2 regions of the Dechloromonas sp. A34 genome follow, and region 2 is predicted to be linked to the other one. Evidence: predicted binding sites of a transcription regulator. Region 2 holds the regulator's gene; the other holds the start of a gene.
What was found. Region 2 encodes LexA, which represses DNA repair genes until DNA is damaged. Its sites were predicted from a motif close to ACTGTATNTANATACAGT; they were not measured.
Positions count from the first base shown of each region.

Region 1: a site for LexA is predicted at 12,574-12,591, ahead of recA (recombinase RecA). Genes of this name have one in related genera too.

Region 1 covers NZ_CP102486.1:4,704,449-4,718,825, forward strand. The annotation lists gene NQE15_RS23420 (complex I NDUFA9 subunit family protein) at 1-104, shown strand, start outside; gene NQE15_RS23425 (multifunctional CCA addition/repair protein) at 120-1,352, shown strand; gene NQE15_RS23430 (DUF2905 domain-containing protein) at 1,323-1,520, opposite strand; gene NQE15_RS23435 (alpha/beta hydrolase) at 1,583-2,389, shown strand; gene NQE15_RS23440 (YjfB family protein) at 2,379-2,570, opposite strand; gene NQE15_RS23445 (hypothetical protein) at 2,634-3,593, shown strand; gene NQE15_RS23450 (class I SAM-dependent methyltransferase) at 3,588-4,748, opposite strand; gene ttcA (tRNA 2-thiocytidine(32) synthetase TtcA) at 5,048-5,911, shown strand; gene NQE15_RS23460 (adenylate/guanylate cyclase domain-containing protein) at 5,976-6,875, shown strand; gene hprK (HPr(Ser) kinase/phosphatase) at 6,934-7,866, opposite strand; gene ptsN (PTS IIA-like nitrogen regulatory protein PtsN) at 7,876-8,322, opposite strand; gene hpf (ribosome hibernation-promoting factor, HPF/YfiA family) at 8,378-8,701, opposite strand; gene NQE15_RS23480 (RNA polymerase factor sigma-54) at 8,716-10,185, opposite strand; gene lptB (LPS export ABC transporter ATP-binding protein) at 10,214-10,948, opposite strand; gene recX (recombination regulator RecX) at 10,945-11,376, opposite strand; gene recA (recombinase RecA) at 11,369-12,397, opposite strand; gene NQE15_RS23500 (hypothetical protein) at 12,609-12,833, shown strand; gene NQE15_RS23505 (pseudouridine synthase) at 12,847-13,494, shown strand; gene NQE15_RS23510 (sodium:solute symporter family protein) at 13,555-14,377, shown strand, end outside.
Region 2 covers NZ_CP102486.1:3,161,530-3,175,906, reverse strand. The annotation lists gene NQE15_RS15910 (hypothetical protein) at 1-931, shown strand, start outside; gene NQE15_RS15905 (hypothetical protein) at 1,001-1,615, shown strand; partial or broken gene NQE15_RS15900 (transposase) at 1,762-2,261, shown strand; AL1L pseudoknot at 2,040-2,156, shown strand; gene NQE15_RS15895 (transposase) at 2,345-2,719, shown strand; gene tnpB (IS66 family insertion sequence element accessory protein TnpB) at 2,662-3,045, shown strand; gene tnpC (IS66 family transposase) at 3,108-4,616, shown strand; partial or broken gene NQE15_RS15880 (IS3 family transposase) at 4,638-5,177, shown strand; tRNA gene NQE15_RS15875 (tRNA-Arg) at 5,341-5,417, shown strand; gene lexA (transcriptional repressor LexA) at 5,551-6,156, shown strand; gene imuA (translesion DNA synthesis-associated protein ImuA) at 6,153-6,866, shown strand; gene NQE15_RS15860 (Y-family DNA polymerase) at 6,799-8,262, shown strand; gene NQE15_RS15855 (error-prone DNA polymerase) at 8,246-11,341, shown strand; gene NQE15_RS15850 (phosphopantetheine-binding protein) at 11,322-11,582, opposite strand; gene NQE15_RS15845 (serine hydrolase domain-containing protein) at 11,586-13,346, opposite strand; gene cysE (serine O-acetyltransferase) at 13,488-14,243, shown strand; gene iscR (Fe-S cluster assembly transcriptional regulator IscR) at 14,302-14,377, shown strand, end outside.

The sequences.
Region 1 (14,377 bases), 1.5 Mb from region 2:
CCAACTGGCGGCCGACGGCACTCGAAGCCATCGCGCCGAGCTATGTCGCGCTCAACACGCCGAAGGGCAAGCTCGACGGCTTCCGCTACCGCGCTGGAAGGTAAGCGTCGACACCGACGATGAACATTTACGTCGTCGGCGGTGCCGTCCGCGATCAACTGCTCGGCCGGCCCCATGCCGACCGCGACTATGTCGTGGTCGGCGCCACCCCCGAAGCCATGCTGGCCAGGGGCTTTCGTCCGGTCGGCAAGGACTTCCCGGTTTTTCTGCACCCGCAGAGCCATGAGGAATACGCTCTGGCCCGCACCGAGCGCAAGAGCGGCCATGGCTATCACGGCTTCACCTTCCATGCCGCGCCCGATGTCACGCTGGAAGACGACCTCGCCCGCCGCGACCTGACCATCAACGCCATGGCGCGCGCCGAAGATGGCCGCCTGATCGACCCTTACCGCGGCCAGGACGATCTGCTCAGCAAGACCCTGCGCCATGTTGGCCCGTCCTTCGCCGAAGACCCGGTGCGCATCCTGCGCCTGGCCCGCTTCGCGGCTCGCTTTACCGATTTCACGGTGGCGCCGGAAACCCTGGACCTGATGCGCGGCATGGTTGCCTCCGGCGAGGTGAACCACCTGGTGGCGGAACGGGTCTGGCAGGAACTCGCTAAGGGCTTGATGGAAGACCAGCCATCGCGCATGTTCGAGGTGCTGCGCGCCTGCGGGGCGCTGGCTCAGCTGCTGCCTGAGGTCGACGCACTGTTCGGGGTGCCGCAACGGGCCGACTACCACCCGGAAGTCGACACCGGCATTCACACGATGATGGTCATCGACCAGTCGGCCCGCCACGCGCTGCCGCTAGCGGGGCGCTTTGCGGCGCTGACCCACGACCTCGGCAAGGCCCTGACGCCGGCCGACATCCTGCCCCGCCACATCGGCCACGAAGGACGCAGCGTCGAACTGGTCGAGGTCGTCGCGGCCCGCCTCCGGGTGCCCAACGACTGCCGCGACCTGGCGCTGCTGATGGCGCAGTACCACGGCAACATCCATCGCGCCACCGATCTGAAGGCAAGCACCGTGGTCGGCCTGCTCGAAAAGACCGACGCACTACGCCGACCGGATCGCTTCCGGCTGCTGCTCGCCACCTGCCGCTGCGATTACACCGGGCGCCTGGGTTGGGAAAACCGTCCCTACGAAAGCCCGCAGCACCTGGAGACGGCGCTGGCGGCGGTCAATGCCGTGGCCGCGGGCGAAATCGCTGCCGCCTGTGCCAACAAGGCGAGCATTCCGGAGCACATTCACGCGGCCCGGGTCAACGCCGTCAAGCTCGCGTTAAATGAGGCGGGAAACCAGCCAGAGTAGCAGCGAGAAGATGATCACCGAGGCGAACGGAAAGCTGTAGGTCCGGCCGCGAAAGCGGAATGCCATGTCACCGGGCAGTTTCCCGAAACGGATAAAGCGCGCCAGATGCGGGGCGACAATACCCAGCAGGAAAATCGCGATCACCAGCGTCAGAATCCACTTCAACATTTATTACCTTGCGCTACGGGGTGAAAGTCGCATTTAATCACGCATCACCCTGACAGAACTCAATGATAAAAACTCAAACCATCGAAGGCCTCGAAGTCCATTCCTGCCTGCCGACCAAGAAAAGCAACCGCCCCCCCGTCCTATTCATCCACGGCGCCTTTGCCGGCGGCTGGATGTGGACCGAAACCATCATGCCTTTCCTGGCCAAGGCCGGCCATCCCTGCTACGCGCTCTCGCTGCGCGGACACGGCGGCAGCCAGGGCCGGGAGCAGATCGAATGGCACTCAGTCAGCGATTACGTCGATGACGTCAAAACGGTCATCAACTGGCTGGGCGTGGCGCCCGTGCTTGTCGGTCACTCGATGGGCGGTTTCATCGCCCAGAAATACCTCGAACGCCACGACACGCCCGGCATCGCGCTCGTCTGCTCGGTGCCGCCGCAGGGCCTGATCGCGTCGCAATTTCACCTGATGTTCCAGAAACCGCATCTGTTTTCGGAAATCAATCGCATCATGGCCGGCGACCACACCGATACCAGCACGCTACGCGAGGCGCTGTTCGCTGGCGAAGTCGACGAAGCCATGCTCGGCATCTGGGTAAAGCGCATGCAGGCCGAGTCCCAGCGCGCGCTGTGGGACATGTCGATGTTCAACCTGCCCAACCTGCACGCCATGCACCGTCCACCGATGTTGATCCTGGGGGCCGAACATGACGTACTGGTGCCCGCTTTCCTGGTCCAGACCACAGCCCAGACTTATGGTCTGCCGGCCCATATTTTCCGGGGCATGGGCCATGCCGTAACCCACGAAAAAGAATGGCCGCTGGTCGCGGCCACCTTGCGCGACTGGCTGGACGAACTCAGGCCTTGATGTCGACCGTGTTGCCGAGATGGGAAGGATTGCCGGCCGGTAGCGGCAACCCCTCCAGCAGTTGCAAGGCGCTCTGCGCCTGAATATCCATGGCTTTTTTCAACACCAGAATACTGACGGCATCACCAGTCTTGGCCTGCGCCAGGGCGCTGCTCAAACTACCGATTGAAGAAACATCCATCGTGCACTTGCTCCGAAGCACTCACGCCATTACCTTAGTGTAACCGTCACCCGTGTTTATTCAATGACTCTTCCGGAAAAACCCGATCCGGCATCCGCCATCAGCGAAGCGATCCGCGCCAAACGCGAACGCAAGACCGGCATTGCCGAAGATATCGCCTCGCTTGAAGCTTCGCTACTGGCCGATATCGAGACCTTCGACCTTGATGCCGCCGAGCGTCAGGCAAGGCGCGAGGCGAGCACCAGCGGCGCGGCCGGTATGAGCGATCCTTCGCTGATTTTTCCTGAAATCGTTCCGGCCAGCTTACCGCGCCAGCCCACGGCCCGAGCGGCGGCCGTCGAACCGGAGGAGGGCGAACCCAACACCGACAACGGCAGCCTTCTCGGCCGGCTCAGACAGCAGGCCGAGTCGCTTCAACGCGAACAACACAACGCGCTGGCCGAGCGAACGACCACCAATGAGGCCATCGACCAGGCCCTGAAACACCTGTTTTTCTATCTTCACGACTTCGTTCAGCAACTCAACATCGTCAAGCCGGCCATCCCCCGCGACTACCCGCTGCTCGAACAGTACGTACTGAATCAGATTACCTGGCAGGAAGGCTTTGCCGATTACCGGACGCAGAGCCAGAGCGCCGGCGCCCTGGTCGAACTGGTAATCTTTTCCTACCGCCTGATCGGCGCCGGCTTGCCGGTGGTCGAACGCGATGGCCCCCGAGTCGAGCGTTTCCGTGCCATGTTGTTCGACTATGGACTACCGTTTACCTGCAAGGAATTCAAGAACGAGCGCAGCTATGTCGAACGGGCCGAATTCCACATCAGCAGCGAGATCAGCGTCAGCGCCCGCTGGCGGGCGGATTTCGCGAAAGGCGTTCTGCTGCTGGAGACGCGCAATCTGGAGCGGCTGGGCAGCGCGGTCTATACCATTCGCCCGCAAGCCGTAGACCACCCGCTATTCGAAGCTTTCGGCCGCTTGGTGCTCGGTCAGCCCAACCAGTTCCGCGAACTGGCCAACCGCTCATAAGCGGCGGCTCTGGTCGCCTTGGGCAAAGCCGCAGAGACTGTCGTCGATGCCGCGGCCGATGGCGATGACCTTGAACAGTTCGCCCATCTCGTGTGGCATCAGCAGCTTGTTCACGGCCCCGGCCGCCCGGATGTAGTCGGGCGAGGCATTCGGAATTGCCGCCAGACTGTCGAGAATGCCGCAGTTGAGCAGGAACTGCCCCTGGCTGGTATAGCCCAGCAACTCCAGACCGGCACCGTGGGCCGCCGCAATGATGCCGGTGAAATCGACATGAACCGTCACGTCCTGCAGCCCTGGCAAATAGAAGGGGTCGGGATGCGCATGGTGGCGGTAATGGCACATCAGCGTGCCGCGCCCGCGTTGCTGGTGATAGAACTCGCGCCGGGGGAACCCATAATCGATCAGCAGCAGCGCGCCGCGCCCCAGGTGATGCCCCCACTCCGCGGCCCAGGCCCGGTTGGCCAGACTGATCTCGCTTTCAAAACCTGGCGGCAGGCTGCACTGCTCGCCGATTTCTTCGGCGGCAGCCAGCAGGGCACCGCCGGCGGGCTGTTCGATCCAGGTGAAAGAGCCGCCACCGTCGAGACCGACGCCGCGCTCGAAAATGCCGTTTTCCCGCCAGGCAACAATGTGGGCCGGCATCGCGTCGAGGAGTTCGTTGGCCACCACCACACCGGAAAACGACTCCGGCAGGAGATCCAGCCACTCGACCCGGGGTAGCAGATGCGGTACGGCCCGGGCGATGGTGTCGCGCTGCCGTTGCCGCAGATCGGCCGACAGATCGAGGATGAAATAGCGCTCGGGCAGGGCCTGCAGCCGCTCCAATTCGAGCAGCAGGTCGGCGGCCAACCGTCCGGACCCGGCACCGACTTCGAGCACGACCGGCACGGAAGCCGCCATCACCTGGCTGACCTGGCGAGCCAGGGCTTGCCCGAACAGCCCGGTCATTTCTGGCGAAGTCACGAAGTCGCCGGCCGCTCCGAACTTCCGTGCTCCGGCTGCGTAGTAGCCAAGCGCCGGCGCGTAGAGGACTTGTTCCATGAAGCGCGCGAAGGAAATCCAGCCGCCACCGGCGACGATTTCCTCGACGATGGCCTGTTGCAAATGCTGGCTATGAGCCAGTGCATCGGGATCGGGTAGCGGCAGATTGTTCATGGGACCTCGCTAAAACGCGGATTTTAGCGGCCAATGCACGTGGCTGGCGGTGGCCTGTACGATTTTTTCGCCACAGCGCCGGCGGACCGGCTGGTAAGTGCCTGCGAAACCCGCGCCCGGAACTGGCAGGTGGCCGGAATCGTCGGCGGAATCGATGCACCGGAACGTGAAATCCGCACGCTTTCCCGCCATCTAAAGCTTATTGCAGGCGGAGTCTCAGGGTACACTGATCGGTCTCCAGATTGACCGCGACCGGCCGGGTTCTGCTATCTCCCCTCGGTCACTGCATAGCCTGTCCCATGACCACCTCCAATACCCTGCAAAAACTCCGCAAGTTCCTTGAAAGCCGAACCGGCAAGGCCATCGGCGACTACAAGATGATTGAGGATGGCGACACCGTCCTCGTTTGCTGCTCCGGCGGCAAGGATTCCTACACCCTGTTGGCCATGCTGATGGCACTCCAGCAACGGGCGCCCGTCAAATTCCGCTTGATCGCGATGAATCTCGATCAGAAGCAGCCCGGATTCCCAGCTGACGTACTGCCGGCCTATTTTGAATCGCTCGGCATCGAGCATCGCATTGTCGCGGTCGATACCTATTCCGTGGTCAAGGAAAAGATTCCCGAAGGCAAGACCACCTGCTCGCTGTGTTCCCGGTTGCGCCGCGGCATCATCTACCGGACGGCCAAGGAACTGGGCGCCAACAAAATCGCCCTAGGCCATCACCGGGACGACATGGTGCATACCCTGTTCCTGAACATGCTGTTCGGCGGCAAGCTTAAAGCCATGCCCCCCAAACTGGTCACCGACGACCGCGCCCATGTCGTCATCCGCCCGCTAGCCTACTGCGCCGAGAAAGACATCGCCAAGTTCGCTCGCGGCATGGAATTTCCGATTATCCCGTGCAACCTCTGCGGCTCGCAGGAAAATCTCCAGCGCCAGAAGATCAAGGAAATGATGCAGGACTGGGACAAGCGTTTCCCAGGTCGCACCGAGTCCGTATTCACCGCCATGCAAAACATCGTCCCCTCGCATCTGGCGGACAATGCCATGTTCGATTTCCAGGGCTTGACCCTCGATACCTGGGTCGAGGAGGGCGATATCGCCTTCGATGCGCCGGAAATGCCGATCAGCGGCACAATTCCGTTAAGTCTTTCGGCATAATGCGGAAGCCCGGCTACTCATCATATAATCCGACTTAACAATAACTTACACTCCTGCGCCGTCGATGACTGCCTCGCAACACAAACTGGTCGTGATGTTTGCCGATGTTTCCGGAAGCGCCGGCCTGTTTGAGCGTCTCGGCGATACCGAGGCGATACATGCGGTCGAACGCTGCATCAAACGCATGAAACGTTCGATCGACGGTTATCGCGGCCGCACCGCCCAGGTCGTCGGCGACGAACTGCTCGCTGTTTTCGGAACGGCCGAGGACGCCTGTCAGGCGGCTATCGACATGCAGCAGCGGATCGCCGATTTGCCACCGGTCTCGGGCCTCAAGCTGACTATCCGGATCGGTCTCCATATCGGCCAGGTCACGGAAGATGGGGACAAGTTCACCGGCGAGGTCGTCACCAATGCCGCCCGTATTGCCGGCATCGCCCGCCGCGACCAGATCCTTGCCAGCTCTGCGCTGACCGCCGAATTGCCGGAATCCGGTATCGTTTCGGTTCGTCCGATGCCCGAGTTGGGCAGCATTCCAGAAAATGGAAACTCGCTGAATCTGCTCCAGATTCACTGGACCACCCACGAAGTCGGCGGCCAACCCCATTCGGCCTTCGGGCCAGCATCGCACCCGCCACCGGTTGAGCGTCTCTGCGTCCGCTATCACGGCAAAGCCTTCCTGCTCGACGAAAAAACCCCGGCGCTCTCCCTGGGCCGCGATCTCGGCAACAAGCTGGTGATCGAGGACCGCAAGGCCTCCCGCCAGCACGCCCGTATCGAGAAACGGGCCGACGGTTATTTTCTCGTCGACACCAGCACCAACGGCTGCTTTGTCACCATCTCGGGACGCCAGGAAGTCATGGTCCGGCGTCACGAATTAGCGCTTGAAAGCAGCGGCCGAATCTGCTTCGGCGGTTCGGGTAACGACCCGAGCACCGACGGCGCCGACTTCGAACACTTGTAGTAACTGGAAAACGGCCATCCGCGGATGGCCGGCCGGCAGCGGTGCTATCGCCGCCCGATTATTCGTCGTCCAGCATCATGCGCTGCTGGCGGTCCATGAAATCCTGCATGCTGTCGATGCCGCGTAATTGCAGAATGGTATTGCGCACTGCAGCCTCCAGCAGAACGGCCAGATTGCGGCCGGCAGCGACCGGAATTACGACCTTGCGAATCGGCACGCCGAGCACTTCCTGGGTCTGGGCATCGAGCGGTAAACGGGGTGCATCGCCTGCAGCAACCGTCTTCTGCAAATGGACGATCAGTTTCAGCCGCATTTTTCGGCGCGAAGCAGTTTCACCAAAGATGGTACGGATATTGAGCAGCCCGAGACCGCGTACCTCGAGGAAATCCCGCAACATGCCGGGACACCGGCCATCAATCGTCGCTGGTGCTATGCGCGCCATTTCGACGACATCATCAGCCACCAGGCCATGGCCGCGGGAGATCAGTTCAAGGGCAAGCTCGGATTTGCCGACGCCGGAATCGCCGGTGATCAGAACGCCCATGCCCAGCACATCCATGAAGACGCCATGTAGGTTGACGGTGTCTGCCAGGCGAGCCGAGAGGTAGATGCGCAGCAGGTCGATCACCGCCGAGCAAGGCTTGGGCGAGAGAATCAGGGGGGTACCGGACTGCGTACACGCATCCGTCACCAGATCGGGAGGAACCAGTCCGTCGGCAACGATGACCGCGGGTGGCTGGGCGCTGAGCAAGTCGGTGAACATCTGGCCGAAACGCCGCTCACCGATGCGCTCAGCCCACTCGTACTCGGCAAAGCCAAGGACTTGCAGGCGCTCGGGATGAATGATGTTGATATGGCCGACAACATCTGCCCCGTAATTGTTCGAAAGCTTGATCTCGATCCGGCGTTCGGTCTGTTGGCCGATCACCCAGCTCAACAGCAGCTTTTCGCGGTTATCGTCGTAGAGCTGGGTCAGACTGATATGGCGCACGAGCGTTGATCAGGACTGAAAGAGCGCGACGACGGACGCCGGGTCCGGGGCGGCCTGCAGTGCATCGCGGAAGGCGCGATCGGCAAAACGCTGGGCCAGCTCGGAGAGAATCTGAAGATGCTCTTCGGTGGCCTGTTCGGGCACCAGAAGGACAAAGAGCAGATTGACCGGGCGGCCATCGGGTGAATCGAAAGGGACCGGAGTCGCCAGGCGCAGGAAGGCACCGGCCGCATTTTTCAGACCCTTGATCCGGCCATGAGGAATGGCAATGCCCTGACCAAGTCCGGTCGAGCCGAGTTTCTCACGGGCAAACAGGCTGTCGAATATAACCGAGCGCGCCAAGCCGAGATGCGACTCGAAGAGCTGGCCGGCCTGTTCAAAGACCCGTTTCTTGCTGCTGGCCTCAAAGTCGAGAAGCACCTGCGAGGCCGACAGAATGTTGCTTAGAGGGTTCATAAGGGGAAGGGGTAAAGCAAGGGGCCGCAGCTACAGCGCTGCGGCCGATCGGCGCTTATTCAGCAACGTCGAGCGCAGGCTTTTCACCGCGATGGTGATCCTGCACTTTTTGCTTGTATTTGAGAACCTGGCGATCCAGCTTGTCGAACATGGCGTCGATGGCGGCATAGAGATCGTCGCCGGATTCTTCGACATGCATGTCCTTGCCGGGCACATGGACGGTAACTTCGGCCTTCTGTTTGAGTTTCTCGACAGACAGGACGACGCTCACACCGGTTACCTTGTCAAAATGGCGAACCACGGGATCCAGCTTGTTTTCCACGTACTCGCGCAAGGCGGGGGTAACTTCGATGTGGTGACCAGCGATCTGCAGATTCATGTTTTCTCCTCTCTCTACAGGGTCTTGCGTAAATTGACCGGCGGGATGTTGAGCGACTCGCGGTATTTGGCTACCGTGCGTCGGGCGACAACGATTCCCTGCTGGCCTAGTATTTCGGATAATTGACTATCCGACAAGGGCTTCTTGCCGTCCTCGGCTCCGATCAACTGCTTGATCAGAGCGCGGATGGCGGTGGCGGAACAAGCTCCGCCGGTGTCGGTAGCAACATGGCTACCGAAGAAGTATTTCAGCTCAAAAATGCCCCGCGGCGTCGCCATGTATTTCTGGCTGGTGACGCGGGAGACGGTCGATTCATGCAGGCCGAGAATGTCGGCGATTTCGCGCAACACCAGCGGCCGCATGGCGACTTCGCCATGCTCGAAAAACTGGCGCTGGCGATCGACGATGGCCTGGGTTACGCGGTGGATGGTCTCGAAGCGCTGCTGGACGTTCTTGATCAACCAGCGGGCCTCCTGCAACTGGCCGGTCAGGTTGCCATTGCCCCGGCGCTGGCGGGAGAGTATCTCGGCATACAGGCGGTTGATGCGCAGGCGGGGATAGGCATCCGGATTGATGTAGGCCGTCCACTTGTTCTTGAGCTTTTTGACGATGACGTCAGGCGTAATGTAGCGCGCCTCGACCTGGGCAAAACCGGCCCCCGGCCGCGGATTCAGACGAGTGATCAGAGCGTGCGCCGCGCGCAGCGCCTCGTCGTCGCAGCCGGTCAGGCGGCGAATCTTGACGAAATCCCGGGCGGCCAGCAACTCGAGGTGCTTTTCGACGATGGCCAGGGCCAACGGCTGTTCGGCACAGGGCTGCAGGGCCTTGAGTTGCAGGGCCAGGCATTCCTGCGGGCTGCGCGCGCCAATCCCGGTCGGATCGAAGTGCTGGATATGATGCAGGGCGATTTCGAGCTCTTCGAGCTCGATCTCGTATTCCGGCGGCAGAGTTTCAAGAAGTTCCAGCAAGGAAGCCGACAGGTAGCCGTCATCGTCGAGGGCTTCGATCAGGAAGCGGACCAGGGCACGATCGCGCTCGGTCAGCTGGGTCATGCCCAGTTGCCAGCCGAGATGATCGCGCAGGCTGATGGTGCCGGCATGAATGTCCTGGGCATCGCTATCGTCGTCCTCGTCGCGCCCGGCACCGGTAAAGGTCCCAGCATCCGAGCTCCAGCGATCGTCGTCGACATCGGAGGGGGCTGATGGCACATCCATTTCACGGTCGTCGCGGGCATCGCGCTCTTCGCGTTCGACCTTCTGTTCGCGCTCACCTTCGCTGGTCTGCGGCGAGTCGAACTGCTGAGCCGCGGTAAAGGTCTCGCTGCCACCGTCGTCGTCGCGCTCCAGCATCGGATTTTCGAGCAGATAGCGTTCGATTTCCTGCTGCATTTCCACCGTCGACAGCTGTAGCAGCTTGATCGACTGCTGCAACTGGGGGGTCAGCGCCAGATGCTGGGATAGTTTGAGTTGGAGGGCAGGTTTCATCGGTTGGGATAGGGGCGCTGCTTAACGGTCAGAGCTTGAAATGCTCGCCGAGATAAACCTTGCGGACGCTTTCATTCTCCACGATTTCGTTCGGCCGTCCAGCGGCGAGTACGCGGCCAGCGTTAATAATGTACGCATGGTCGCAAATACCGAGGGTCTCGCGGACGTTGTGGTCAGTGATCAGCACACCGATACCGCGCTCCTTGAGGAAGCGGATGATTTTCTGAATTTCCAGGACGGCGATCGGGTCGACGCCGGCAAAGGGTTCGTCGAGCAGAATGAAGCGAGGATTGGTGGCCAGCGCCCGGGCGATTTCGACCCGCCGCCGCTCACCGCCGGAGAGTGCGGCGGCGTTGACGTGGCGGACATGGCCGATATGCAGTTCGCCGAGCAGACCCTCGAGGCGGTCATTGACTTCCTCTTCGGGCAACTTGAGCAGTTCGAGGATGGCCCGGATGTTTTCCTCGACATTGAGCTTGCGGAAGACCGAGGCCTCCTGCGGCAAGTAGGAAAGACCCTGCCTGGCCCGGCTGTGCATCGGCAGATGGGTCAGCCGGGCATCGTCGATATAGACCTCGCCGCCATCGGCCGGCACCAGGCCGACAATCATGTAGAAGCAGGTGGTTTTGCCGGCCCCGTTCGGTCCGAGCAGGCCGACAACCTCGCCGGCGGCGACCTCGAACGAAACGTCCTCGACCACGGTGCGCGCCTTGTAGCGCTTTTTCAGGTTATGGGCCGAGAGCTTGGAGATCGGGGCGTTCATTGGCTGGCTCCGCGCATGACCCGGCGGATGGCATCGCCCGAGAAGCCGCGGTATTGCAGAAAGCGCATCTGCTTGGCCCGCTCTTCCGGGGTCTGCGGCAACTGGCCAAATTTCTTGGCCCACACCGACTGGCAGCGCTCGCCCTCGTCACCGCCTTCGGGCAGGGCGGCGGCGATGTCGTCGTCACCGACCCCGGTCTGCCGCAACTCCTGTTTCAGCCGCGCATTACCGTAACGGCCGGCACGGGCCACGACGCGTTGCCGGGCAAAGCGGTGGTCGGAGAGCAGATTCTGGGCTTGCAGGGTGTCGAGCACGGCCGCGAGCTGCTCTTCCGACTCGGCGGCGCCAGCGAGTTTGGCCTTCAACTCGGCCCGGCTGTGTTCGCGCCGGGTCAAGAGTTTCAGGGCACGAACGCGCAAATCAGACATCAGCCTTGGCAGCCTTGACCGGCTTGATGACGTTGGTGCTGGCGGCCTCGCGGATGCCGGCCTCGATTTCCTGGGCGATTTCCGGATGGCTGCGCAGGAATTCTCGGGCGTTGTCCTTGCCCTGGCCGATTTTCTCGCCCTTGTAGGCATACCAGGCGCCGGATTTCTCGACCAGCTTGTGGGCGACACCCATTTCGACGATTTCGCCGTGGCGGGAAATACCTTCGCCGTACAGAATGTCAAAAATGGCTTCGCGGAACGGTGGCGAGACCTTGTTCTTGACGACCTTGACCTTGGTTTCGCTGCCGATGACTTCATCGCCCTTCTTGATCGAGCCGATGCGGCGGATATCGAGGCGCACGGAAGCGTAGAACTTCAGCGCATTGCCACCGGTCGTCGTTTCCGGCGAACCGAACATGACTCCGATCTTCATCCGGATCTGGTTGATGAAGACGACCAGGGTGTTGGTCTTCTTGATGTTGGCGGTCAGCTTGCGCAGGGCCTGGCTCATCAGCCTGGCGTGCAGGCCGACCATCTGGTCGCCCATTTCGCCTTCGATTTCGGCACGTGGGGTGAGGGCGGCGACCGAGTCGATGACGATGATGTCGACCGAACCGGAGCGGACCAGCATGTCCGAGATTTCGAGGGCCTGTTCGCCGGTATCCGGCTGCGAGATCAGCAGGTCGCCGACATTGACGCCGAGCTTTTGCGCATATTGCGGATCGAGGGCGTGTTCGGCATCGATGAAGGCGGCGACGCCACCGAGTTTCTGCATTTCGGCGATAACCTGCAGACAGAGCGTGGTCTTGCCCGAGGATTCCGGTCCGTAGATTTCAACGACCCGGCCGCGCGGCAGTCCGCCAACGCCCAGGGCAATATCCAGACCCAGCGATCCGGTGGACACCACCTGGATGCCTTCGTCGATTTCGGCATCGCCCATCTTCATGATGGAGCCTTTACCGAACTGCTTTTCGATCTGTTGCAGCGCTGCGGCGAGCGCCTTTGCCTTGTTGTCGTCCATGGAGGTACCTCGAAATTTGAGCGGATTATGGCACAGGGGCCGAAGATGGAACAGAAATTGCTGAGCCGAAAATCAGCGGATTTGGCGCGAAATATGCATATGGCAAACCGCGATTTTGGCCGAATACCGATAAACACGGGTATATTTTCGGCGGCCACTTCTGGCCGCCCCAGGTTACTGGTTATAAATACAGTACATTTTAGGTAGTCACTTGGCAAGATTATTTTTCCTTTCACCGGCCTCGGGGAAACTGCTGTTCGGCCTTGCCCTGGCCGCTGCCACAGCATTCGCCCAGGCCAGGCCCGCCCCGTGGTATTGGTGGGTCAGCAAGGTCGATGGGGCCCGCGTTTGCCTGCAGACCTCTCCGGGCAGCGGCTGGTATCGCGATGGCGGACCGTACCGCAACGGCCGCTGCGGCGCCGATCTGGCACGCTGAAGCAGAGCCACCGATGATCTATACCCCGCCGGCCGATACCGGCCTCAGCATCATCTACGCCGACGACAGTCTGCTCGTGCTCGACAAGCCGGCGGGGCTGCTCTCGGTGCCGGGACGCGGCGCCGACAAGGCCGACTGCCTGGCCAGCCGCGCCCAGGCCAATTTTCCGGATGCGCTGACCGTGCATCGGCTCGACATGTCGACTTCAGGCCTGCTCCTGATGGCCCGCGGAGAAGCCATGCAGCGCGCGCTGTCCCGATTGTTCGAGGACCGCCGGGTCGACAAGCGCTATCTCGCCGTGGTCGACGGCTACCTGGAAAGCGAGAGCGGCGAGGTCGACCTGCCGCTGATCTGCGACTGGCCGAACCGCCCCCGACAAAAGGTGGATTTCGAAGTCGGCAAGCGCTCACTGACGAAATTCCGAAGATCTGGCTTCGATCCGCATACCGGATGTAGCCGGGTCGAACTGGAGCCGGTGACTGGCCGTTCGCACCAGTTGCGGGTCCATATGGCCGCGCTCGGCCACCCGATCCGCGGCGACGAACTCTACGGACCGGACCCCGAACCCGGCGAACGCCTGCTCTTGCATGCCACGGATCTGGCCTTTGTCCATCCGCTAAGCGCCGTCGCCCTGCGCTTTCACAGCGACGCTCCGTTCTAACCGCCGAAAACCTTATAATTCCCGCGTTTTCAATCCCTTGCCGACGTCGCTCGGAGAATCATGCTGATCTGGTTCGTCGTTCTCTACCTGATGCTTTCCATCGGCATTGGCCTCTATGTCGCGACCCGCGTCCATAGCGCCAAGGATTTCGCGGTAGCCGGGCGCCATCTGCCGCTGCCGGTCGTCACCGCCACCGTGTTCACCACCTGGTTCGGGGCCGAAGCGGTGTTCGGCGTCTCCGCGACCTTCGTCAAGGAAGGCCTGCGCGGCGTCGTCGCCGATCCTTTCGGTTCCTCGCTGTGCCTGATCATCGCCGGCATCTTCTTCGCCAAGAAGCTCTACAAACTTAACATCCTGACCCTCGGCGACTACTTCCGGATGCGCTACAACCGCACCGTCGAAGTGCTGACCACGCTCTGTATCGTGGCCAGTTATCTGGGCTGGGTCTCGGCCCAGATCAAGGCCCTCGGCCTGGTCTTCAATGTCGTCACCGGCGGCTACGTCAGCCAGACGGCGGGAATGATCCTCGGCGCGGCCATCGTCCTCACCTACACCACCTTCGGCGGCATGCTCTCGGTGGCCATCCTCGACTTCGTCCAGATGGGCGTCATCATGGGCGGCATGCTGTACATCGGCTACATTGTCTCCGGCCTGACCGGCGGCGTCGATGTCGTCATCAACCATGCGGCGACCGCCGGCAAACTCGATTTCTTCCCGCCGCCCGACCCCTGGCAGTGGCTGACCTTCCTCGGCGCCTGGATGACCATGATGCTCGGCTCGATCCCGCAGCAGGACGTCTTCCAGCGCATCACTTCGGCGAAGAGCGCGCGCATCGCGATCTGGGGGTCGGTCCTCGGCGCCTCGATCTACTTCTGCTTCACCT
Region 2 (14,377 bases):
CGGCCGGAAGTTCAAAAAGAGAGGCATTGAAACTTCCTACTCGCGCATCGTGCATATCGGCCTTTCCTACGGCTACATCCAATACACCCAGGATGGCGGCGGGATAGGCAAGCTGCTGACGCGGATGCAAAGCAAAGTGACGGATCGGGAGTTCAAAGCCTACTTTCCCAACGTGGTCGCTCTAATCCAGCTCACCAATGATGGCCTCGAAGGCGAACAATACAATCGCTATGGCAAAAGCGGCCAGCAGTATTGGAACAAGCTCAAGAAGACGGACAAGGAAAAACTGAAAGAGCGTGCCAATACCGATACCGACAAGGACGAAAAGCCGGACAACCCCTTGAAGGCGGACGAGGAGATACGCGGCGCGCGCGTCCAGAAAATTCCCTACGTGGAAGGGTATCCGCCTATCGATCTGTGGGAGGACTACGCAGAAAAGCCTAAAGATGGGAAGATTAATTACCCTGGCTGGGCATCGGCCTTCAAGGCAGCGGGAGAACTGCCAGTATTTCAGGATACTCAACTGGAAATGGCCGTGGAGGATTACTTCAATCCCGTGCTGTCGCATTGCCAGTTGTGGAACATCCGCAGCGCCACGGGCTTGGCCATGGTGCTGGCTGGAGCCGTGCGCGGAGGCCCTTCGCCGACCCGACCGTTGGTCACCTTGTTAAGTCGCGTTGGCAAAGAGAAGCTCGGTCTTACCAGCCGCTTTGAAAAACCAGAGCAAGAGCTTGAAGCCCTCAAGGCAATCGCCAATGCGCCCAGCGTAGAAAAAAATGGCAAGGTGAATAAAGAGCTTTGCCATGTTGGTGCGATAGAGTTTCCGGCAGACGAGAAGCGCCGGGTGAATGTCTTGCTCAAGGACGAATTCGATTTCCTGACTGAGGATTTATATGACCCCAACACTTACGATAAAGCGCACGACAAGTAGCTCATTTGTACTGTTAGCGCTGCAGTTGCGTCGATGCCGTTTTCCGGCAACCACCTCTAGGAAATCTCAATGGGCTATTTAGTTACTAGGCATATCGAGACTGAGCTGAAGTATTTTGCTTTGTCTGGAAAAAAGAAACTGGCTAGCTGGCTTTCAGATTACAGAATTAAACTAACAGCCATTGTCATGCTATCCGCTGTTTTTTCCGGGGCATCGGCGCAAACACACTGCAAAGGGGGAGAAGAGGTGGTGTTCTCCTGCAAGATTGCAAAGTCGCGCAAGGTTGTATCGCTATGCGCAACCTCAAAGGTAATCAGGGGGGAGAAAAATGCGGTAACGCTCCAATATCGATTTGGAAAACTTAATGGAACACCAGAATTTCAATTTCCGTCGTTGGAAACTGGTTCGCTCGAACAATTCAAACTTTACGAATACCTCCGCCCAGACCTTGTTTCCACAAGCATTTCATTTGCAAATGGAGCATTTAACTACGTCGTTAATGAATCTGAAGACCAGCACGGATCTTCGATTAAGCTGGCCGGAGTTACTGTATTAAGTCGGGCAAAGAATAAGGAACTGAATCTGGTCTGCGAAACGGAAAGTGTCTATTCCGATTGGTCTATTATTTCCGGTGTGGTTCCCTGCGAAGAAGGGGCGACCCTCAATGCTTGCGAATACAAATAGCATTTTGCGCCGCACGCACTATTAGCAGGTCTCCGCACTCGGGCATCATAAGTGCTTGAGTCCAAGCATGTTCATGGCACCTCATCATCCCAGGCCTGAATCGCCCCGGGTTTGGTGGAGGCTCTAACTCTTGAGAAGATAGAGCCATGAAGAAGTCAGTTAAGTTCTCCCCCGAATTTCGTGAGCGCGCCGTGCGCATGGTTGCCGAAAGCCGTGCCGATCATCCGTCGCTGTGGTCAGCCGTTGAATCCATTGCGGTCAAGATCGGTTGCACGCCGCAGACGCTGCTGACCTGGGTGCGTCAGCACGAACGAGATGCCGGCCAGCGCGAAGGGCCGACCACGGCGGACCAGAAGCGTGTCAAGGAACTGGAGCGCGAGGTCAAAGAGCTGCGCAAAGCCAACGAGATACTCAAGCTTGCCAGCGCGTTTTTCGCCCAGGCGGAGCTCGACCGCCGATTCAAGTCTTGAGGTCTTTCGTCGACGAGCATCGTGCTGCCTTCGGGGTCGAGCCGATCTGCAGGCAATTGCAGATTGCCCCGTCGGGCTACCGGCGTCATGTCGCTCGGCGGCGCAATCCTGAACAGCGCAGTCAGAGAGTGCGGCGTGACGAGGTGTTAGTGCCCGAGATCAAGCGCGTCTGGCAGTAAGCGCCCGGCGAACTCATCTGTGAATTGACGGCTTAGACCGTGAAGATAGTGTCCACTAAAAAAGATGGTGGACACGATCGATGGAAGTTAAGAAGCCGAGCCGCCGCAGGCGGACTCACCCCGAGGAGTTCAAGCAGGCAGTGATTGCTGCCTGTTGTGAGGCCGGCGCTTCAGTTGCCGGCATTGCGTTGGCCAATAGCGTCAATGCGAATCAGGTCCGTCGCTGGATGCGGGAACGGGGCATTGAGCCACCGAGCCGCAGCCTGCCGGCACGGTCGATTTCACCGGCGCGCGGCACAGAACCCGCCTTTGTGCCGGTACCGATGCCACCCATCGTCTCAAGCATCCCCGACATTCGGATCGAAGTTCGGCGTGGCAACACGGCGGTGAAGATTGAATGGCCTGGACAGGCGGCGAGCGATTGCGCCGCCTGGTTGCGAGATTGGCTACGGTGATTCGGGTCGATGCCCTGTGGTTATCGACCACGCCGCTGGATATGCGGGCGGGGACCGAGACGATCCTGGCCCGGGTCGTCTCGATGTTTGGCGAAGCCCGACCCCACCATGCCTATCTGTTTGCCAATCGCCGAGCCAACCGGATGAAAGTGCTGGTCCATGATGGATACGGTATCTGGCTAGCGAACCGTCGGCTCAATCAGGGGCGATTCTGCTGGCGGCACGGCAACAGCAGCGTCGAGCTCAGCCGGCCGCAGTTTGATGCACTCGTCCTCGGTCTGCCATGGGAACGACTGGCTGACGGCGGTGTGATCCGGATTGTTTGACGGTCCACCATTGGGGAAGTCCACGATGGTCAGATCGGGCGGCGGACGGCATCATGCCGGCCATGTCCTTGCCAACCCACCTCGACCAACTCAGCGCTGACGAACTGCGTCGCCTGCTGGTCGAGAAAGACCGCGAGTTGGACTGGCGCCAAGCCAAGATCGACAAACTCACGCATGAACTGGCGATGCACAAGCGCTGGCGCTTCGGGGTCAAGACCGAGCACTGGCCGGTCGAGCAGGCGCAACTATTCGAGGAAACCATCGATGCCGATCTGGCGGCGATGGAAGAAGAACTCGCACAACTGTCGCCGACGCCACCGAAGGCGAAAGGCCAGGCCAAACGCCAGCCGCTGCCGGCGAGTCTGCCGCGTGCCGACATTCATCATGAGCCTGAATCCACGGTCTGCCCTTGCGGCTGCACGATGAAGCGCATCGGCGAGGATGTGGCCGAGAAGCTCGATTACACGCCAGGCGTCTTCAGCGTCGAGCGCCACATTCGTGGCAAGTGGGTCTGCGGGCAGTGCGAAACGCTGATCCAGGCGCCTGTTCCGGCGCACGTTATCGACAAGGGTATTCCGACGACCGGCTTGCTCGCGCAGGTGCTGGTTGCCAAATACCTCGACCATCTGCCGCTCTATCGTCAGGAAGCGATCTTCGGTCGGGCCGGACTGGCCATTCCGCAATCGACACTCGCCCAGTGGGTAGGGAAATGCGGTGTGGCACTCCAGCCCCTGGTCGATGCCCTGAAGGATGAGATGCTCGGGCATCGGGTGCTGCATGCCGATGAAACGCCGGTGGCCATGCTTGATCCGGGGGCTGGCAAGACGCATCGAGCCTACCTCTGGTCCTACAGCATCGGCGCCTTCGAGCCGACCAAGGCGGTGATCTATGACTTTGCTGAAAGCCGTGCCGGCAGGCACGCCCAGGAATTCCTGGGTGACTGGCGCGGCACACTGATTTGCGATGATTACTCAGGCTACAAGGCACTGCTGGCCAATGGGTTGACTGAAGCCGGCTGCATGGCGCATGCCCGGCGCAAGTTCTTCGAGCTACACAGCCAGAAGCAGAGCCTGATCGCCGGCGAGGCACTGGATTGTTTCGGCAAACTCTATGGGGTCGAGCAGGAAGCTGCCGGATTCGACATCGATGAGCGACGACGAATTCGGGAGGCGAAAGCCCGACCGATTGCCGATGAATTGCATGCCTGGTTGACCCGGCAACGACAGGTGGTACCCAATGGCTCGGGGACCGCCAGGGCGATCGACTACAGCCTGAAACGCTGGGTGGCGCTGACGCATTACCTAACGGATGGCCAGGTGCCGATCGATAACAACTGGATCGAGAATCAGATCCGGCCGATCGCGCTCGGCCGCAAGAACTGGTTATTTGCCGGCAGCTTGCGCGCCGGCAAACGCGCCGCCGCGATCATGAGCCTGATCCAATCCGCCAAGCTCAATGGTCACGAGCCTTTGGCTTACCTGAAGGATGTCCTGACCCGCCTGCCGACCCAACCGGCAAGCCGCGTCGGCGACCTGCTGCCGCACCGCTGGCAACCTCAAATCACCGACTGACCTGAGTTCGCCGGGCGCTTACAGTTCAAGGCCGACCGTCCCAATCAGTTGTGGGTCTCGGACTTCACCTATGTCTCGACCTGGCAAGGCTGGTTATATGTGGCTTTTGTCATCGACGTTTTTGCCCGCCGTATCGTGGGTTGGCGAGTGAGCAGTTCCATGCATACGGACTTCGTGCTCGATGCGCTGGAACAGGCGCTGTACGCCCGTCAGCCGAGTCCCGACGAGGCCTTGATCCACCACTCGGACAGGGGCTCGCAGTACGTCTCGATCCGCTACAGCGAGCGACTGGCCGAAGCCGGGATTGAGCCATCAGTCGGCAGCAAGGGCGACAGCTACGACAACGCGCTAGCCGAGACGATTAATGGCTTGTACAAGGCGGAGATGATCCACCGGCGCGCCCCTTGGAAAACCAGGGAATCCGTGGAGCTGGCAACTCTGGAATGGGTGTCTTGGTTTAACCACCACAGGCTGCTTGAACCGATTGGCTATATCCCCCCCGCAGAAGCTGAGGCAAACTACTACAGGCAACTCGCCGATCAGGCCGCCATCGTGGCCTGACTTAAACCAACCGGCCTCCACGGAAACCGGGGCGATTCAGCCGCCTGCTTGTGTCTCACCAGAGATGGGAACGTTGATCGTTCGAGAAAACCAGTAGGTGAATAATTCGTCAAAACCTCTAGCCTTTCCTCCAATTATCCGTATAATGCGCCACTCTTTCAGTGCGCCCGTAGCTCAGCTGGATAGAGTACTTGGCTACGAACCAAGGGGTCGGGCGTTCGAATCGCTCCGGGCGCACCAGTAAGAACAGTAGAAAGGTCAATCTTCGGATTGGCCTTTTTGCTTTCTGGCGTTTGCTGGCACATGCGGTTCTGCTTGCTATTTGCGGTTTGCTGTATAAAAATACAGTTACCGGTTTTTAGCGGAGCAGGCCATGAAACTTACGCCACGTCAGCAGGAAATTCTCGACTTCATCAGGAGCACGCTCGAGGTGCTCGGTGCGCCGCCGACGCGGATGGAGATTTCCAGCGCCTTCGGTTTTGCCTCGCCCAACGCGGCAGAGGATCACTTGCGAGCCCTGGCCAAGAAGGGGGCTATCGTTCTCGAACCTGGCTCGGCGAGGGGTATTCGGCTGGTTGAACAGCTGGGCCTGCCGCTGATTGGCATGGTTGCCGCCGGTTCGCCGATCCTTGCCGTCGAAAACGTGCAGGGGCGCTATGCCCTGGATGCCCAACTGTTCAGCCCGCGGGCCGATTACCTGCTCAAGGTGCGCGGTCTGTCGATGATCGATGCCGGCATCTTCGACGGCGACCTGTTGGCCGTGCACAAGACCAACCAGGCGCGCGACGGGCAGATCGTCGTGGCCCGGCTCGATGAGGAAGTTACGGTCAAACGTTTGCAGCGCCGTGATGGCTTTGTCGAACTGATTGCCGAGAATCCGGATTTCGAACCCATCATCGTCAATCCTGCCGAAGTCGATTTTGCCATCGAGGGGATTGCCGTCGGTCTGATTCGCGGGGCGATCAGCACCTTGTCATGAGCACCATGCCGTCGCCTCTCGCCCTGGCGGAAGTGCTGGCCCGGGGTGATGTCTGGCGCGGCGATACGCTGGCCAGTCTGCCTGACGCGGCCATTCCCAGTGGCCATCCCGAACTCGACGCCGAACTGCCGGGCGGTGGCTGGCCGCGCGGCAATCTCACCGAAATCCTGGTCGACCGCAGCGGCCTTGGCGAAATGGGCCTGCTGTTACCTGCATTGGCCCGGTTGTCGGCCGCAGGCGGCTGGCTGGCGCTGGTCGCGCCGCCCTGGCGGCCGCATGCGCCGGCCTGGGCGGCCGCGGGCCTGATGCCGGAGCGCCTGGTCGTCGTCCAAGCCGGCCGGCAACTGGGCTGGTGCCTGGAGCAACTGTTGGCCAGCGGTGGTTTTGCCGGTGTGCTCGCCTGGCCGGACAACGGCATCGATGCCCGGACCTTGCGCCGGTTGCAGGTGGCGGTCGAGGGGCGCCCGGTTTTTGCCGGCCTGTGGCGTTCGACTGCGGTCGCCGGCCTACCGTCGCCGGCACCCTTGCGCCTGGTGTTGAGCGTTGCCGAGCATGGCCTGGCGGTGCGCATCCTGAAGCGGCGCGGTCGTCCGGCCTCGCGGCCGCTGGTCTTGTCGATCCCCCGTCCCGGGAGAAATCAACGTGTTGTGGCTGGCCCTGCATTTTCCCCTGCTGTCGCTCGAAGCGCTGCCCCTGCGGCACTCGCCTAGTACCACGAATTCAAAGGCTGGCACTAGCGCCATCGTCGTTCGCGGGCGGGTCCTCGCCTGCGACGCGGCAGCGGCCAGGGCCGGCGTATTGCCCGGCCAGAAGCTGTCGACGGCTCTCGGCCTGCAACCCGGTTTGAGCGTCTTCGAGCGTGATGCCGGGCGCGAGGAGCGGGCGTTGACGGCACTGGCCTCATGGGCCGGCCGCTTCACGCCGACGCTCAGCCGGCAGCCGCCGGATGTGCTGCTGCTCGAAATCGGCGGCTGTCTGCGCCTGTTCGGCGGCGGGCAGGCGATTGTCGATGCCGTATTGGCCGGCTGTGCCGAGCAGGCCTATTCCGTGCGCTGGGCCGTGGCGCCGACGCCGCTCGGGGCGCGCTGGCTGGCGCAGGCCGGGGCTGCGGCAATGCTGACCTCGCTCGCCGATCTGCAGACGGCGCTGGCTGTCCTGCCGTGCCGCATTGCCGGTTGGCCGCCGGAGATCCTGGCGCGTCTCGACTCCTTCGGTATGCAATGTCTCGGCGACCTGGCGCAGTTGCCGGCGGCCGGATTGCGGCGTCGGCTCGGCAACGGGCCGGTCGACGATCTGCTGCGCGCGCGCGGGGAATGCCCCGATCCCCAGGTCAGCTTTGTCTTTCCCGAACGGTTTGCCGAGAAGCTTGAGTTGCCGTCGCGCGTCGAGCATGCGGAAGGGCTGGCCTTTGCCGGCCAGCGCTTGTTCTCGGCCCTGGCCGGATGGCTGCATGCCCGGCAAAAGCTGGCCCGCGCCTACACCCTGCAACTGACGCACGACGACGGCACTGGTAGCGAATTGTCGCTGCGCCTGAGCGAGCCTTGCGCTGACGAAAGGCGTTTCATGCGCTTGTTGCGCGAGCACCTGTCGCGTCTGCAACTGGCGGCACCGGTCGAGGTGCTCGGTCTGAAAGCCGACGAGATCGTCGAGTGGCACGGTGACAGCGCCTCGCTGTTCGAGACGGCGCCGGCCGGCGAGGGCACGGCGGCCTGCCTGGAGCGGCTGCGCGCCCGGCTGGGCGAAGCGGCGGTCCAGGTCATTGGCGTGCAGGCCGATTATCGCCCGGAATGCGCCACCCGCCTGGCCGATCCGCTGGCCGTGCCGGCCTCCGCCGGAACGCTTCCTGCCATCGCCGCGGCCCGTCCGCTGTGGTTGTTGCCGGTGCCGGAAGCATTGGCCGAGCAGGCGGGCGGCCCGCGCTGGCATGGCCCGCTGCAATTGCTGACCCGCGCCGAGCGCCTGGAGAGCGGCTGGTGGGACGAAGGCGAGGCCGACGCGGCGGGCGACCTGCGGCGCGACTATTTCGTCGCCCGCAATCCGCGCGGGCAGTGGGCCTGGATTTTCCGCGACGCCAACGGCTGGTACCTGCATGGCCTCTTTGCCTGACTACGCCGAGCTGCACTGCCTCTCCAACTTCAGCTTTCTGCGCGGCGCCTCGCATCCCGACGAACTGGTCGAACAGGCGGCGAAGCAGTGCTATCAAGCGCTGGCGCTGACCGACGAATGCTCGCTGGCCGGTGTCGTGCGGGCCCACCAGGCAGCCAAACGGGTTGGTCTGAAACTGCTTGTCGGCAGCGAGATGACGACGGTCGATGGCTTGAAACTGGTCTTCCTGGCGGCCAATCGCGAAGGCTACGGCAACCTCTCGGCGCTGATCACGCTGGCCCGGCGGCGGGCGGAGAAGGGCGCCTACACCCTGCAGCGCCACGACCTGAATGTCGTTTCGCCAAGCGGCGCCGTGCCCGATTGCCGGGTGCTCTGGGTGCCCGGCGAATCGCTGTCGGTGGCCGACGGGCGCTGGCTGGCCGAACGCTTTCCCGGCCGGGTCTGGATTGCCGTCGAACTGCACGCCGGGCCGGACGATGCGGCGAAACTGGCCGGCCTGCAGGCGCTGGGCGAGGCCTGCGGCCTGCCGCTGGTCGCCGCCGGCGATGTCCATATGCATCTTCGGGCGCGCCGCCCGGTGCAGGATGTCCTAACCGCGCTGCGCCTGAAAACGACGGTCTTCGCTGCCGGCTACGCGCTGTTTCCCAATGCAGAACGCCACCTGCGCGCGCGCCTGCGCCTGGCCCGCCTGTATCCGCCGGAATTGCTGGCCGAAACCCTGCGTATTGCCGAGGAATGCCGCTTTTCGCTGGACGAACTGCGCTACGAATACCCCGAGGAAATCGTGCCGACCGGGGAAACGCCGGCCTCCTGGCTGCGCCATGAGACCGAGTGCGGCCTCAAGCGGCGTTATCCGGGAGGTACGCCGCCGGCCGTGCGCCAACGGATCGAGTACGAACTGGCGCTGATCGCCGAGTTGCAGTACGAGGCCTATTTCCTGACCGTCTACGACATCGTCTGTTTCGCCCGGGGGGCCAATATCCTCTGCCAGGGGCGCGGCTCGGCGGCCAATTCGACGGTGTGCTTCGCGCTTGGCGTCACCGAGGTCGATCCGGCGCGCTCCGAGCTGCTGTTCGAGCGTTTCATCTCGAAAGAACGCGGCGAGCCGCCGGATATCGATGTCGATTTCGAGCACGAGCGGCGCAACGAGGTCATCGCCTACATTTATGAAAAATACGGCCGCGAACGGACGGCGCTGGCCGCTGCGCTGATCACCTACCGGACCAAGGGCGCCCTGCGCGACGCCGGCCGGGCGATGGGCTTCGGCATCGCCCAGATCGATGCCCTGACCGCGTCGCTGGCCTGGTGGGACAAGCGGGAGCAGTTGCCGCAACGCTTCGCCGAACAGGGGCTCGATCCGCAGTCGCCGCGCGTCGAGAAATGGCTGTGGATCGCCGAGGCGCTGCGCGGCTTTCCGCGCCACCTGACCCAGCATGTCGGCGGCTTCGTGATGTCGCGCGGGCCGCTGGCCCGACTGGTGCCGGTCGAAAACACGGCGATGGCGGAGCGCACGGTGATCCAGTGGGACAAGGACGATCTCGATGCGGTCGGGCTGATGAAGGTCGATATCCTGGCGCTCGGCATGCTCTCGGCGATCCGCCGCATGCTGGCCATCGTCGGCGAGCAGCGTGGGCAGGCCCTCCGGCTGCAGGACATTCCGCCAGAAGACCCGGCGACCTACGAGATGCTCTGCCACGCCGACAGCATGGGCGTCTTCCAGGTCGAGTCGCGGGCCCAGATGGCGATGTTGCCGCGCCTGCGGCCGCGGAACTACTACGATCTGGTGGTCGAGGTGGCGCTGGTCCGGCCGGGGCCGATCCAGGGCGACATGGTGCATCCTTACCTGAAGCGGCGGCAGGGCAGGGAGAAAATCGAAAGCATCTCGGAGGCGGTTGATGCCGTCCTCGACCGAACCTATGGCGTGCCCATCTTCCAGGAGCAGGTCATGCAACTGGCTATCGTCGCCGCCAATTTCACGCCCGGCGAAGCCGACGAGCTGCGCCGGGCGATGGCGGCCTGGAAGCGCAAGGGCAATCTGCAAATCTATCAGGACAAGCTGCGCGCCGGCATGGCGGCCAAGGGGCTGCCGGCCGAATTCGCCGAGCGCATCGTGCTGCAGATCCAGGGCTTCGGCGAATACGGCTTCCCCGAGTCGCACGCCGCCAGCTTCGCGCTGCTGGTCTATGCCTCGGCCTGGCTCAAACGCCACCATCCGGCCGCTTTCCTGTGCGGCCTGCTCAACAGCCAGCCGATGGGCTTCTACTCGCCGTCGATGCTGATCCAGGATGCCCGCCGGCATGGCGTCACCGTGCTGCCGCCGGACGTCACGGCCAGCGACGGGGACTGCCGGATCGACGAGCGCGGTGCGGTCCGCCTCGGCCTGCGCGAAATCGGCGGTTTTTCTAAGAGTGTTGCCGAGCGGATTGCCGCTGAACGGCAGCGCCAGCCCTTCGCCAGTGTGGCCGACCTGGCGGCTCGCGCCGGCCTGCAACGCAGCGACCTCGATCGCCTGGCCGCGGCCGACGCCTTGCAGAGTCTGGCCGGACATCGGCGTCAGGCAGCCTGGGCGGCGAGTGCTGAAAAGGCGCCGGCCGCGGTGCAGGGCGATCTGTTCGCCGGCTTGCCGGCAGTCGAGAAGGCCGCGCCGCTGCCGGTGCCGAGCGAAGGCGAAAATCTGGTCGCCGACTACCGGCACCTCGGCCTGAGCTTGCGTCGGCATCCCCTGGCGCTGCTGCGCCAGTCGCTCGCTGAGCGCCGTTTCCTGCCGGCCGCCGAATTGGCTCAGGCCGGCGACCGGGCGCTGGTTCGCGCCGCCGGTATCGTCGTCGGCCGCCAGCGGCCGGGCACGGCGGCGGGCGTCGTCTTCGTCACGCTGGAGGATGAGAGCGGGCTGGTCAATGTCGTCGTCCAGCCGCAACTGGTCGACCAGCAGCGCCGAGAACTGCTCGGTTCAGCGCTGCTCGGGGTTTACGGACAATTGCAGAAGGAGGGCGAGGTGGTGCACCTGGTCGCCAAGCGGCTGGTCGATCTTTCCGCCTGGCTGGGTCGGCTGGAAACGGTCAGCCGCGACTTTCACTGATCAGCGCCGCCAGCGTCGCCACCGAACGCAGGTGCTCGCGGCTCTTGTCGTCGTTGGCCTCGAGCACGATGCCGTATTTCTTCTTCAGGGCAAGCACCAGTTCGAGTGCATCGATCGAATCCAGCCCCAGGCCGTCCTCGGCGAAAAGCAGCGTGTCGTCGCCGATCTCGGCCGGTGTGATGTCTTCGAGGTTCATCGTCTCGATGATGAAGCCCTTGAGTTCCTGGTGTAGTGTGTCCATGGTTCAGTTCAGTTTCTTACGGAGCTGGAAGCCGGAAAAGCCCAGCCGCTCTTCGTTGTCTTCGTAGATCAGGCGCAGCGTGTCGCCGCGCCCGCTGCCCAGGCCGGCGGTGACCGCCTCGTGGTCGGAAATCGGCTGAAAGCCGATGCGCAGCAAGAGTTCCGGCTTTTCCGGGAAGCGCATTTCGCCAACCAGCAGGCCATCGTCTTCTTTCATGATGATGTGATTGGGCGCCGGGCCGTCGATCTTGTCGATGATTTCGTACCTGCCGAGCAATTGCATGAAATTGTCCGGGATAGCGGTCGGCTTCAGCTTTTCGCCGAACAGCAGCGATTCGCCGCCGATGCGGCCGACGATGATCTGCCGTCCGTCGATCGTGACGGCGGAGAGGCGGATGTCCTCGAAGGCGCCGACATTGACCGGCACCATGCCGAAAATCTTGTATTTCAGGGTCAGCAGTCCGTCTTCGTGCGGCACCAGCTGGAAATGGTGGCCAACAGCATCGGCGTCGATCTTGCCCGATGCCGTGGATACCTTGGCCAGTCCGACCAGGGTGTCGAAATGGCCGTTGAACAGACGCAACTCCTCCTGGTTCGGGGCGCGCTCCGGCGAGCGGACTACCGCTGCCGGCGGCTGGCGGATGCCGGTCTTGGCTTCGAGCATCAGTTTCAGGGCTTCGGCAGCAATTTTGGAAACGGCGACGGCCGAGGTGGCGGAGTTGGAAAGCACGACGACACCCAGTTTGTGCTCGGGCAGGATCGCCATCATGCTGTGCGAGTCGGGCAGCGAGCCGCCGTGGCTGGCCACCGGGCCGCCACCGGGCACTTCGATGCCGCTCAACATCCAGCCGAGGCCGACATATTGCTGGAAGGTCAGCGGGAAATCCCGGTTCTGGACGCGAACCATCTCGCGCACCGTGGCCGGCGCAAGAATCCGCTGCTGGCCGTATTGGCCGTCGGCAAACTGCATTTTCAGGAACTGGCTGAGATCGACCACGTTGCTAAGCAGGTTGGCTGCTGGCATGTCGCGCAGCGAGAAAACCTCGATTTCCTTGTTGCCGTCGTAAGCCTTGGCTACGGCCTTCGAGGCGAAGCTGCTCTGCGTCATCCCCAGCGGCTTGAAGAAATGCTGGGCCATGTAGGCTTCGAACGGTTCGCCGCTGACCTTCTGCACTGTCGCGCCGAGCAAGGCCATGCCGAGATTGGAATAGGAAAAGACGTAATTGGGCGGGAAGCTCAGGTGTTCGTCGCGCAACCCTTCGACCACGCTGTCGAAGCGGCCGGGGTCGCGCACGAACAGGCCGCGAAAGAAATTGGAGGGCAGCCCGGAGTGGTGCGTCATCACGTTGCGCGGCGTGACCGGCCCGGCATTCGGGAAACGGGTCTTGATCGAGAACTCGGGGAGGGCGGCGGCCAGCGGCTGGTCGATGTTGATCTTGCCCTGTTCGGCCAGTTGCATGGCCGCGGCAGCGGTAAAGACCTTGGCGATCGAACCGGCGCGATAGACGGTTTCCGGTGTCGCCAGGATGCCGTTTTCGAGGTCGGCATGACCGAAGCCCTTCTGCCAGATCACCTGCTGGTCATCGACCAATGCAATGCTGATGCCGGTGATATCGGCATCCGACATCTCGCGCTCGACCAGCCACGAGAGGTAATTCTGGGTGTGCCGGTAATCGCCACGGGCATTGCTCTCGGCGACCGGAGGGGGGGTGGCGCAGGCCGAGAGAAAAAGCGCGGAAACGAGCAGAAGAAGGCGATTGGGCATGGAAAAGAGCTTTAAAAATGGGCTGACGAAACGGTGCGCAATTATAAGACAGATGGAATTGCTCACTGCCAGGGAAAATAGCTGACAATTTCAGTCGAGTATTTTAAAATTCCGCTTCGTTATAAGAGGGGATCTGGCTTCATGTTCCGGTATCTGCGAGAGGATATCCGTGCGGTTTTCGACCGCGACCCGGCAGCGCGCTCGTTTTGGGAGGTGCTGACCTGCTACCCGGGTATCCACGCCCTGATCATGCACCGGTTGGCCCATTGGCTGTGGGGCCATCGCTTGCGCTGGCTGGCCCGCTTCACGGCGCACTTTGCCCGCTTCTTTACCGGTATCGAAATTCACCCGGGTGCCACCATTGGTCGCCGTTTCTTCATCGACCACGGCATGGGCGTGGTGATCGGCGAAACGGCCGAAATCAAGGATGACGTGACGATCTACCACGGGGTCACGCTAGGCGGCACCTCGTGGAACAAGGGCAAGCGTCACCCGACGCTGGAAGACGGTGTGGTGATCGGGGCCGGGGCCAAGGTGCTCGGGCCGATCACGATTTCGGCCGGAGCCAAGGTCGGCTCCAATGCCGTGGTCACCAAACCGATACCGGCCGGGGCGACTGCCGTCGGCAATCCGGCGCGGATCCTCGACAATTCCGAACAAAGTCGGCAGCGTCAGGCGCAAGCCCAAAAACTGGGCTTCTCCGCCTATGCCGTCGGGCGCGACCAGGACGATCCGCTGGCCATGGCCATCCACGGTTTGCTCGATCATGCGGCGGAAACCGACCGTCGCCTGACTTCGCTGTTGAAGGAACTGGATGCCCAGGGCGTCAAGTGCGACAGCGAGGTCTTGGCAGCCGACCGCTTCGACCCAACATATCTGAGCAAGATAGTTGACTGATTTAGTATGGCTTCGATATAGTTGACCGCATTACTGGGTTATTAGCGGGAGAGCAACAATGCGTTTGACCACCAAAGGACGTTTTGCCGTCACGGCCATGATGGACCTCGCCATGCGTGGCGAGGACGGGCCGG